DNA from 3 places in the Uliginosibacterium sp. TH139 genome. Region 3 is predicted to be linked to each of the others. Evidence: riboswitches for the same ligand, from Rfam matches in the RefSeq annotation. Region 3 holds a riboswitch; each other region holds the start of a gene.
The links. A riboswitch is a leader RNA that binds a small molecule or an ion and turns the genes downstream of it on or off. The one in region 3 is predicted to bind cobalamin.

Region 1: another riboswitch for cobalamin. It lies ahead of C0V76_RS00100 (ribonucleoside-diphosphate reductase subunit alpha); the one in region 3 lies ahead of btuB (TonB-dependent vitamin B12 receptor).
Region 2: another riboswitch for cobalamin. It lies ahead of C0V76_RS15430 (energy-coupling factor ABC transporter permease); the one in region 3 lies ahead of btuB (TonB-dependent vitamin B12 receptor).

What each region holds. Positions count from the first base shown of each region.
Region 1 is NZ_PKRR01000001.1:23,128-26,361, forward strand. Features, by position in the region: gene C0V76_RS00100 (ribonucleoside-diphosphate reductase subunit alpha) at 1-1,532, opposite strand, end outside; cobalamin riboswitch at 1,633-1,791, opposite strand; gene C0V76_RS00105 (hypothetical protein) at 1,936-2,259, opposite strand; gene C0V76_RS00110 (glycoside hydrolase family 6 protein) at 2,311-3,234, opposite strand, start outside.
Region 2 is NZ_PKRR01000007.1:107,904-111,137, reverse strand. Features, by position in the region: gene cobM (precorrin-4 C(11)-methyltransferase) at 1-725, opposite strand, end outside; gene C0V76_RS15430 (energy-coupling factor ABC transporter permease) at 728-1,393, opposite strand; cobalamin riboswitch at 1,580-1,837, opposite strand; gene C0V76_RS15425 (sulfite reductase flavoprotein subunit alpha) at 1,974-3,234, opposite strand, start outside.
Region 3 is NZ_PKRR01000001.1:699,215-702,448, forward strand. Features, by position in the region: gene cobO (cob(I)yrinic acid a,c-diamide adenosyltransferase) at 1-90, opposite strand, end outside; gene btuB (TonB-dependent vitamin B12 receptor) at 139-1,956, opposite strand; cobalamin riboswitch at 2,066-2,291, opposite strand; gene C0V76_RS03265 (hypothetical protein) at 2,315-2,554, shown strand; gene C0V76_RS03270 (cell division protein ZapA) at 2,563-2,850, shown strand; RNA gene ssrS (6S RNA) at 2,948-3,130, shown strand.

The DNA of each region.
Region 1 (3,234 bases), 680 kb from region 3:
CCGAATTTCTCGTGCAGGTCGGGCACATCGGAAGGCGAGAACAGGGTCCAGTCTTCACCGGCGATCACGCGCTGCATGAAGAGATCCGGAATCCAGTTGGCGGTGTTCATGTCGTGCGTGCGGCGGCGCTCATCGCCAGTGTTCTTGCGCAGCTCCAGGAACTCCTCGATGTCGAGGTGCCAGGTCTCCAGATAGGCACACACCGCGCCCTTGCGCTTGCCGCCCTGATTCACGGCCAGCGCCGTGTCATTGACCACCTTGAGGAAGGGGATCACGCCCTGGCTCTTGCCGTTGGTGCCTTTGATGCGGCTGCCCAGCGAACGCACCGGGGTCCAGTCGTTACCCAGGCCACCGGCATACTTCTGAAGCAGGGCATTTTCCTTCACCGCCTGATAGATGCCGTCCAGATCGTCAGCTACCGTGGTCAGATAGCAGGAGGAGAGCTGCGAGTGGCAGGTGCCACTGTTGAACAGGGTCGGCGTGCTGCTCATGAAATCGAAGCTGGCAAGCAGCTGGTAGAACTCGATGGCGCGCGCTTCGCGGTCGATCTCATTCAGTGCCAGTCCCATCGCCACGCGCATGAAGAAACTCTGCGGCAGCTCGATGCGGCGCTCTTCGATGTGCAGGAAGTAGCGGTCGTAGAGCGTTTGCAGGCCGAGGTAGTCAAAGCGCAGATCGTTGTCGGCCTTCAGGGCGGCAGCCAGGCGCGGCAGGTCGTATTCAGCCAGACGCGCATCGAGCAGGCCTGCCTTGACGCCTTCGCGGATCAGGCCTGGGAAAGCTTCCGGCAGGCGCGCAGCCATGGCGACCTGGCCCAGCTCCTCACCCAGCACTTCGATGCTCACGCTGCGCAGCAGCAGGCGGGCAGCCAGCTTGGAATAATCCGGATCACGTTCGATCAGGGTGCGCGCCGCGAGCACCAGAGACTGACGCACGGAAGCCACCGGTACGCCGTCGTAGAGATTGTGCAGGGCGTGTTCGAGCACGGTTTCGGCGGACACATCCCCCAAGCCAACGCAGGCTTCACGAATCTGGCCAAGCAGGGCAACTTCATCCAGCGGACGACGCTCGTCGCCATCCAGCACATGCAGGCGGGCCGGCGCGGCAGCGGGCACGGCAGCCTGCTGGGCGGCGCGTTCGGAAGAGCGCTTCTCACGGTAGAGCACATAGGCCCGGGCCACATCGTGCTGGCCGGCGCGCATCAGGGCCAGTTCGACCTGATCCTGCACATCTTCGATATGCACCGTGCCGCCGCCAGGCAGGCGGCGGGTCAGCGCACCGACCACAGTCGCCGTAAGCTGATTCACCAGCTCGCGGATGCGCGCCGAAGCGGCGCCTTGCCCACCCTCGACCGCGATGAAAGCCTTGGACAGCGCCACGCTGATTTTCTCAGCCTGGAAGGGCACCACAGCGCCATTGCGGCGGATCAGCTCGAGACCTGCCTGGCTGGCGGCAAAGTCGGATTCGCTGCTGGAAATGCTGCTGGGCGCGCTGCTGCGGGCGGCCTCGACCGCGATGGCGGAATGTTGCATGCCGGCTCTCTCTCTTGATGGGGAACGGCATGCCGGGGGGCGGTGAACGCAGGCCTGCAGGCAGCGTCGCATCGGCCCCGGAGACACCCCGCTCCAGTTGATGTTTTATCTGTGTGACGGCCGGTCTCCTGGCTGCCGGGTCAAAGCCTGTCGGCAGCCTTCCCGGATCATCCCAGTGGCATGCCGGCACTCGCCGGTCACAGTTGCGGGGGCAGCGCCAGCGAGCTGGCTTCCCGACACCGTCGGGACGGAGTGTAGGGGCTGTATTTAGTCGGAGTCAAGCCGATGACAACTATACCTAGTAGCAGATACAAATAACCCGACTAGATGTAGTGAAATCCAGAAAACCGCTTGCGGGCTTGCTGCAGGGCCACTTGCACTGGTTTTGTGCCACCCGGCGCGCTTACTCCTGGCGCACCAGACGCACGCCATCCACCACCATCACCCACTCACCCTGCTCCGGGTGCGGACGCTGGCTGACAACGAAGGTGGCCGAGGCCGGCCCCAACCCGGCAACGATGTTGTCGCCCTCGAAACGCTGGATCGGCACATCCAGCGAGGTACTGTTGCTACCCTGGGCGCGCTGGTAATACAGGCGGCCGTCACTGCTGATCGACAGCAGCATGCCAGGACCCTCCCAGTCGCCGGCATAGATCTCCTTGTCGGCAGGCAGGGGTTCGCTGCACGCGCTGAGCAGCAGCAGGATGAGAGGCAGGAGGCGTTTCATGCGGAGCATCTTCCAGGCGTAAAAAGCCCGGCAAGCGCCGGGCTAAGGGGCTCAGCCGCCCGTGGCGAGGCGATAGGCCAGGTCCGGCGAGAACTGGCCGGCGCCGGCTGCACAGCCATCGGCTTCGCCCGGGGCCTTGAGCCACAGCGCCATCTCCATGCCGCTACCAAGACTCAGTACCTTGCTGGTGGCACCGACCTTGCGGCCAGCCGGGTCGCACCATTCGCTGCCGTTCGGGCCATTGCCGTTGCGCGAAGAGTCGATCACATAAGGCTTGGCGGCACTGCCCTGGAGCTGAAGCTGCGCGATCACGGCCGCGCCGTGGGTCTGCAGTTCGGTATCGGCCCGGTAGTTGGACACGTTCAGGGCAAAACCACGCACCCGCGCCACACCGGCATTGATCAAGCGGGTAGCAGTATCAGCCGCACTCTTCCAGTTCGAATGGCCTGCATCGATATAGACCCAGGCATTCGGAGCCTTGGCGGCAAACTGGTCGACGGCGTAATTGAGCAGTGCCAGGCGCGCCGTGCGGTCGGCATCCGAGGGCAGGCAGTCGAGCTGCATCAGCGCGTCCGGCTCAAGGATCACGATCGCCGGCTTGCTGCCGATGCCACCAGCAAATGCGCTGATCCAGGTCTTGTAGGCGTCACCACCGCTGGAGCCGCCGGCGCTGTAAGAGCCGCAATCACGGCTGGGAATGTTGTAGGCAATCAGCAGCGGGATCTTGCCGGCGCTCTGCGCCGCGCTGGCATAGCCACTCACGGCAGTGGCGATATCGCCACTCCATTCGCCGAACCACTTGCCGAAGGCCTGCTGGGCGATCGCGCTGTTGATGGTGGCGGTGCGTGAGTCAGCGGGATTGGCGGCTACCCAGTTGCGCACCTGCGAATTCGGGTCGGAGTAGAAGGCGCTGAAGCCATTGCTGAGGCCCAAACCTCCGCTGGCACTGCTCGCCGTGCTGGAACTGGCGATGCT
Region 2 (3,234 bases), on a different contig from region 3:
AGGGTGGGGCTTGCGATCACCATGGCCTGGCTCACGATGTGCGCTTCACGACACTGTTGTTTGATGGTGGCGAGCGTGCCGCGCAGGATGATTTCCTCACCCGGCCAGCTCGCCTTGTGCACAACGAGAATCGGCGCATCCTCCGCCCAGCCCGCTGCGCGCAAGCCCGCTTCGAGCTTGTGCATCAGGGTGATGGACAGGAAGATGCACAGCGTGCAGCGATGCGCCGCCAGCGCCGCAAGATCTTCACCGGGAGGCATCGGGGTGCGGCCTTCGATGCGCGTAAAAATGGTCGTCTGGGTGATCTCCGGCAGCGTAAAGCTTTCCACCGCCGCCGCCGCCGAGGCCATTGCCGACGAAACACCGGGCACCACGCCCACCGGAATGCCCAACGCATCCAGTGGCCGCACCATCTCGATCAGCGTGCCGTAGAGCGCCGGATCTCCGGTCTGCAGACGCACGACTACAGGATGGCGTGAGCTCTGTTCGACGAGCCACTCGGACATCTGCTCCAGCGTCATGTCCTTGCTGTCGGTGATCACACACGCGGATGGCGCCCAGCGCGTAGCGGCCTCGCTGACCAGAGAGCCGGCGAACAGGATCGCGCCGGCCGCTTCGATCAGGCCACGGCCCTTGACCGTGATGAGCTCAGGATCGCCCGGGCCGGCACCGACGAACCAGACCGTGCCGGACTGGCCGGCAGGCGTCTTTGCGACAACGGACATCGTCAGGCCGCGCTGCGCTGAACCAGCTTCTCATCCAGGCACAGACGCGCCCAGGCCGGCGTGTCCGTCTGCCCGGAAGCTCGCGTCAGCAGGCTGACAATGCCCCAGGTAAAGACCGGCTCCAAGAGCACCAGCGTCACATAGCTCGCAGCGAAGTGAGCCCACTCCACGAGTGGCGTCGCCACCAATCCCTGGCTGAGCCAGAAACCCACCATCAAGGTGACGCCTGAGTAATAGAAACCATCCAGCTTGAGCAGGGACGCGATCTCGCCATTACGGGCTGCCTCAGTCAGGCGGCGGCCTACGCTGAAGTGCGCTGCCAGCAGCGGCAGCATCAGTGAGAGCGCATTGACGCCCAGATGCAGCAGATCCTGCGGTTCGAATATCAGCCCCTGCGCCAGCAGCCCCAGGGCGAAGCCGAATAGCGTTGGCAGGAAACCGAACAACAGGTAGATCGGCATGGCGCCAACAAAATGCAGTTCAGACGGTCCCACCGGCAGGTGATACATCTGCATGAACAGCGAGAAAAAACCTGCTGCCAGCAGGGTGCGCAGCCACAGCGCCGGGCGCAGCAGCAGGCCCGGCAACTGGCTGACCAGTAGCGCGCTGGCGACGACATTGGCGCCGAGAATTGTGGAAGCGGCCAGTTGGCCCGGTTCGATATGCATTGCGACTCTCCTTTGCGCCCCCACCGGGCGCTGCGTAGTGGATGAAACGACGCAGGCCGGAACGGCCAGGAGAGAAAGAAGGGATGAACATCATGAGCTGCAGCCCGTGGTGAGGGACACCGGATGGGCACAGGCAGGGACGCAATGAGGCCCCTCATGACATGCACCCCATCGCCCACCGCAACGGCCTGCGTCAATGCATCAGGCAGGTCTCCGGGCTTGCGAGTGGTGGCCTCAAGGCACACCGGAATGAACCGCCTTCCCATACCCGACTGGATACAGTGGCCAGATCAGCAGCAGCGTGCTGACCGGTTCATTCTTGACTCGCTTACCGTTGCGGGGGCAGCGCCGGAATTGTCGCAACCCGAAGGCTGCACGCACCGGCTTCCCATTTCACCTGCACGTGCATGACACAGAGCAGGAACCTGAAGCTGCGATAAGTGTAACGACAAAGCGCTGCTTTCTGAAAGCGCCCGATGTTGTAGAGGATCTCTCGACCCTGGCGATCGCCTCAGAAAAGAATGTTTCCACGCCTGGAGACAATTTATGCAAGCGAATGTCGCTCGGGGCGTTGGTGTGCTCAGTACACGTCGCGCCGGTAGCGCTTTTGAGCGATCAGCAAGTCCAGCCCTTCACGCCCAAGCAAGGCTTCAAGCATGGCATCCACGCCACCCGCCATGCCCTGCAAACTACCGCAGACATGAATCACTGCGCCTTCACCCAGCCAGCGCATGAGGCGTGCGGACTCGCCACGCAGAAAGTCCTGCACATGGCCGCCGCCCGGCTCGCGCGAGAAGACACGATCCACCTCCAGCAAGCCCGCCTGCACCCAGACTCCGAACTCGGTTTCGCACACGCTATCGGTGGCACGATGGCGTTCCCCGAAGACCAGCCAGTTTCGCCCGAAGCCGCGTCGCACACGTTCGCGCAGCAAGCCACGTAGGCCGGCAATACCGGAGCCATTGCCGATGAAAATGCTGGGGCTATCGTCCTCAGCGAGAGTGAAGCTCGGATTTGCCTGCAGCCGCAGCGCCAGTTCGTCATCGAGCGGGCAATTCAGGGTCAGGAAACCCGAAGCCAGCCCGATACCCAGGGCATGATGATGCTGGCGTACGATTAACTGAAGACACCCATCTTCGTGGATCGACGCAATCGAGTAGCGACGTGGCGCCGGTAGATCCGGCTCAACGGAACATAAATGGGGACAGGGAAGGATCTCTACCAGTGCGCCGGGAGTCCAGTGTGGCAGCTCCCCTTTGGCTGGCAGCAGCGTGAGTTCGAACAGTGGCGAGCCACTGCTGCCAGGGTTGAGCAGCGTGCGCTGCGCAAGGCGCCACGGCTCCCAGGCCGGCGCGGCTTGGGCTGAAGCGCTCAGGCTGTCATCCCTCACACCAAAGCGCTTCAGCCCTGCAAACCAGTGCTCGACAGCCGCCGGCTCGGTTTCACAGGCAGGCGTAAGCGGCTGCCAGGCTTGAGCCCCGAAACGCAGCAAGGCGGCCTGCAAGCTGTGGCCGAAACCGCAGAACTGACGGTACTGCCGGTTTCCCAGTGCGAGCACTGCAAAACGCAAACGTTCGAGTTCCAGATCGGCCAAACCCAATGCTCGAGCAAAGCCGCGAGCCGTATCAGGCGCCTCACCTTCGCCGAAGGTACTGACCACGAACAGCGCCTGCGGAAAGCCCGCCAGCTCTGCCGGCTGAAGACTGGCAAGTGGCCTCATCACCACAGCGCGGCCAGCGGCCTGCAGCGCGGCGGCAGTGCGCAGCGCGAGCGACTCGGCGCGGCCGGTCTGACTCGCCCAGGCCACCAGGATGGACTCTTCCGCCGCTACGCCTACGACC
Region 3 (3,234 bases):
AGCTGCGATATTCGCGTCGATGATGGCTTTCTTGCGGGCCATGCGCGCCAGGTGGCGGGCTTCGCGTTCGTTGTGGGCGGCTTCGCTCATGTTCTCTCCTCGGGCGCAGCCGGCGGGTGCCGGCTGCGGGTAAGCACTTTACTTGGGTTGATAGCGCAGGGTCAGCCAGGCACTGGTACCCGCCTGGTTATAGCCATACGCCGTCTGGTAGTTCTTGTCGAACACGTTCTCGAGGCGGGTCTGGGCGCGCCAGTCCTTGTTGAGTGCGTATTCGGCACGCAGATCGGTGGTGGCATAGCCACCCAGCTTGACCTTGTTGGCAGCATCGTCATAACGCGAGCCGACACCGTTCAGGCTGGCGCCGATGCTCCAGGCGCCGAGCTGGTGGTCTGCGTCAAGACGGCCGAACTGGCGGGCTCGGCGCACCAGCAGATTGCCATCGGTACTGCTGCCGGATTGATCCTGCGGATTCTGCAAGGTGGCACTGGCGGCCAGCGTGGTGTTGCCGAAGTGCTGCTTGGCGCCCAGCTCCAACCCGGTGATGCGGGCCTTGGAGACATTGCTCGGGATCCAGATAGCCGAGCCGGTGCTGATCGGTGCCCAGGCAATCAGGTTGCTGACCTCCGTGCGGAACAGGCTGGCTTCCCAGCTGAAGCCGCCGGTCTTGCCGGAAGCACCAAGTTCGCTGCTGCGTGATTTCTCGGGTTGCAGATCCGGATTGCCGGCACCCGGGTAGTACAGGTCATTGAAGCTCGGTGCCTTGAAGGCCGTGCCATAACTGGCACGCAGTCGCAGGGCGGGGGTGAAGGTGTAACCCAGCGCGAGGCTGCCGGTATTGTGATGGCCATACTGTTCGTTCTTGTCGTGACGCCCGGCAACTTGCAGATCGAAACGGCCGATGTCGGCCAGATACTGCCCGAACACGGCCTGATTGACGCGGCTATCCAGCGCGTAGCTGGTACTGCTCAGCGCTTCGTCATACAGGTAGTCGTAGCCGCCGACCAGCTGGTGGCCTTCGGCCAGGGTGAAATCGTTCTGCCAGCTGGCTTGGCTGCGGCGTGTGTCGAAGCGCGAGGAGAACTTGTCATCCTTGAAATTCTTGGAGGCATCCAGGGTCTGAGCCAGCTTGAAGGACGTGGTGTAGCGCTCACTGGCCGCCCAGCGCAGATTGCCAGCGTAGAGATCCTGTTGCAGATCGGTAACGTTCGGATTGCCGTCATATTCATTGCGACCCTCGGTGTGCAGGGCCTGGGCGTCGTAACTCAGGTTTTCACCGATGCGGCCGCCGCCGCGCACATTCACTGTGCTGCGTGTGTAGCCGTCACGATCCGATTCGGGTGCGCTGCCGCCATCCTTGACGTTGATGCCGCGCGTGGTAAGGCCTGATGCGCCGAGGTTAAGCCAGGCGTCCGGCGAGCCGAAGCCGCCGGCAGCCGAGCCCTCGAAACTGTGGCGCGAACCGCCAGTGAGGCTCAGGCTGGTGGGTTGCACGCCCTTTTTGGTGAAGATCTGGATCACGCCGCCGATGGCTTCCGAGCCATACAGGCTGGCGCGCGGGCCGCGTACGAGTTCGATGCGCTCGATTTGTTCGATCGGCAGATCTTGCAGTGCGGTGCCGCCACTGGTGGCCGAGCCGACTTTCACGCCATCGATCAACACCAGGGTGTGATCCGAGTTGGTGCCGCGGAGGAACAAGGAGGTCGTCTTGCCGGGGCCGCCGTTATTGGCGAACTGCACGCCGGGCAGACCGCGCAGCAGATCCGGCACCGAGCGGGCCTGTTGCTGCTCGATCTCCTTGCGGGTGATGACGCTGACCGAAGTGAGGGTTTCCTCGGCGCTGCGCGCCACGCGGTTGGCGGTGATCACCACTGGCGCGAGTTCGGTTTCCTGAGCCAGCACAGGATGGGAGAGGGCCAGCAGCAAGGCCGCCGGCAGGGTTTTGTGAGTGAAATTCAAGACAGACTCCTTCCGTGCCGCCCGCACGGATCATAGACAGGGGCGGGGCGTCGGGAAGGAGAAAACGCGGAACGTGAGGGAGCGGTTCCGGTCACCGCCCTCCGCGATGCGCCTCGAATACGCTTCGGGCCGGTCTCCGGACTCGCGAGTGAAGAAAACTCTTCCGACACAACGCCTTCCCGTGCAAAAGCACAGTGGCTGCCTGCTGCGTCTTGACTCGCTTACCGTTGCGGGGGCAGTGCCGGAATGGCAATATCCTGTGGATACGGCGCACCGGCTTCCCGTTTAATCCGCACCAAGGGCATGGGGCGGACACCTGAAGCAGCGCGCATTTTAGCCGAACGGCAGGTGCTTTGCGTTGACCGGTTTTGCTGCGCAGCACTACCATCAGCAGATGGATGCCGAACTCACCAGTCTCGAAACCCGTCTCGCCACGCTGCTCGCCGAGTACAAAGGCCTGCACCTCGAAAACCGCGAACTGACTACTCGCGTGGCCACTCTGCAAGCCGAAAACAAACGCCTCGGCGAGAAGGTGGCGGTGGCAACGGAACGCGTTGAAGCGCTGCTCAAACGTCTGCCGGTCGAGGATGAAAAATGAGCGAAGCCGTGAAGATCCAGATTATGGGCCGTGAGTACCAGGTATCGGTCAAGCCAGATGAGCGTGAAACGCTGCAGGCGGCGGTGGAAATGGTCAACGCGAAGCTTCAGCAACTGCTCGGCAAGAACTCATCGGGCAGCGAATCCACTGCCGTGATGTGTGCCCTGATGATTGCGCATGAGGCCGTGGTGGCTCAGCGCACGGCAGGCTTGGACATGCCTTCCTATCAGCGTAGAATCGAGGCCATGATCCGCCAGATCGATCAGGCTTCAATGAAACAGGAGAAGCTTTTCTGAGCGGTTTGTGTAGTCAGGATATGTCCTCACAGCGCAGTGACTGATCCTGGCCGATAAAGAATTCAAGGACGGCCGAAACAAAGGCGGTCCGGCAAGTTTTCCCCTGCGGTGTTCGTTTGAGCCTTAAGCTCCTTGAACCAATGTCTACGCGACATGGTTGTCGGCCCACCAAGCCGCTGTTGTGAGCGCCCCTTATGCCGGGCGCACCTGAAGCGGCCGGGTAGATGACCCCCTGAACCCAGGTTCAGGAATACGGCTCGACGGCACATGCGGGGGACCCAACAAAGGCGCGAAGCTTCCGGCTTCGCGCCTTTTCATTTTTCCGGGCCGCCGCCGGGTGACTGGCCTCTCTGGACCGGCTGGCGGCACAATGCGTGAATCAGG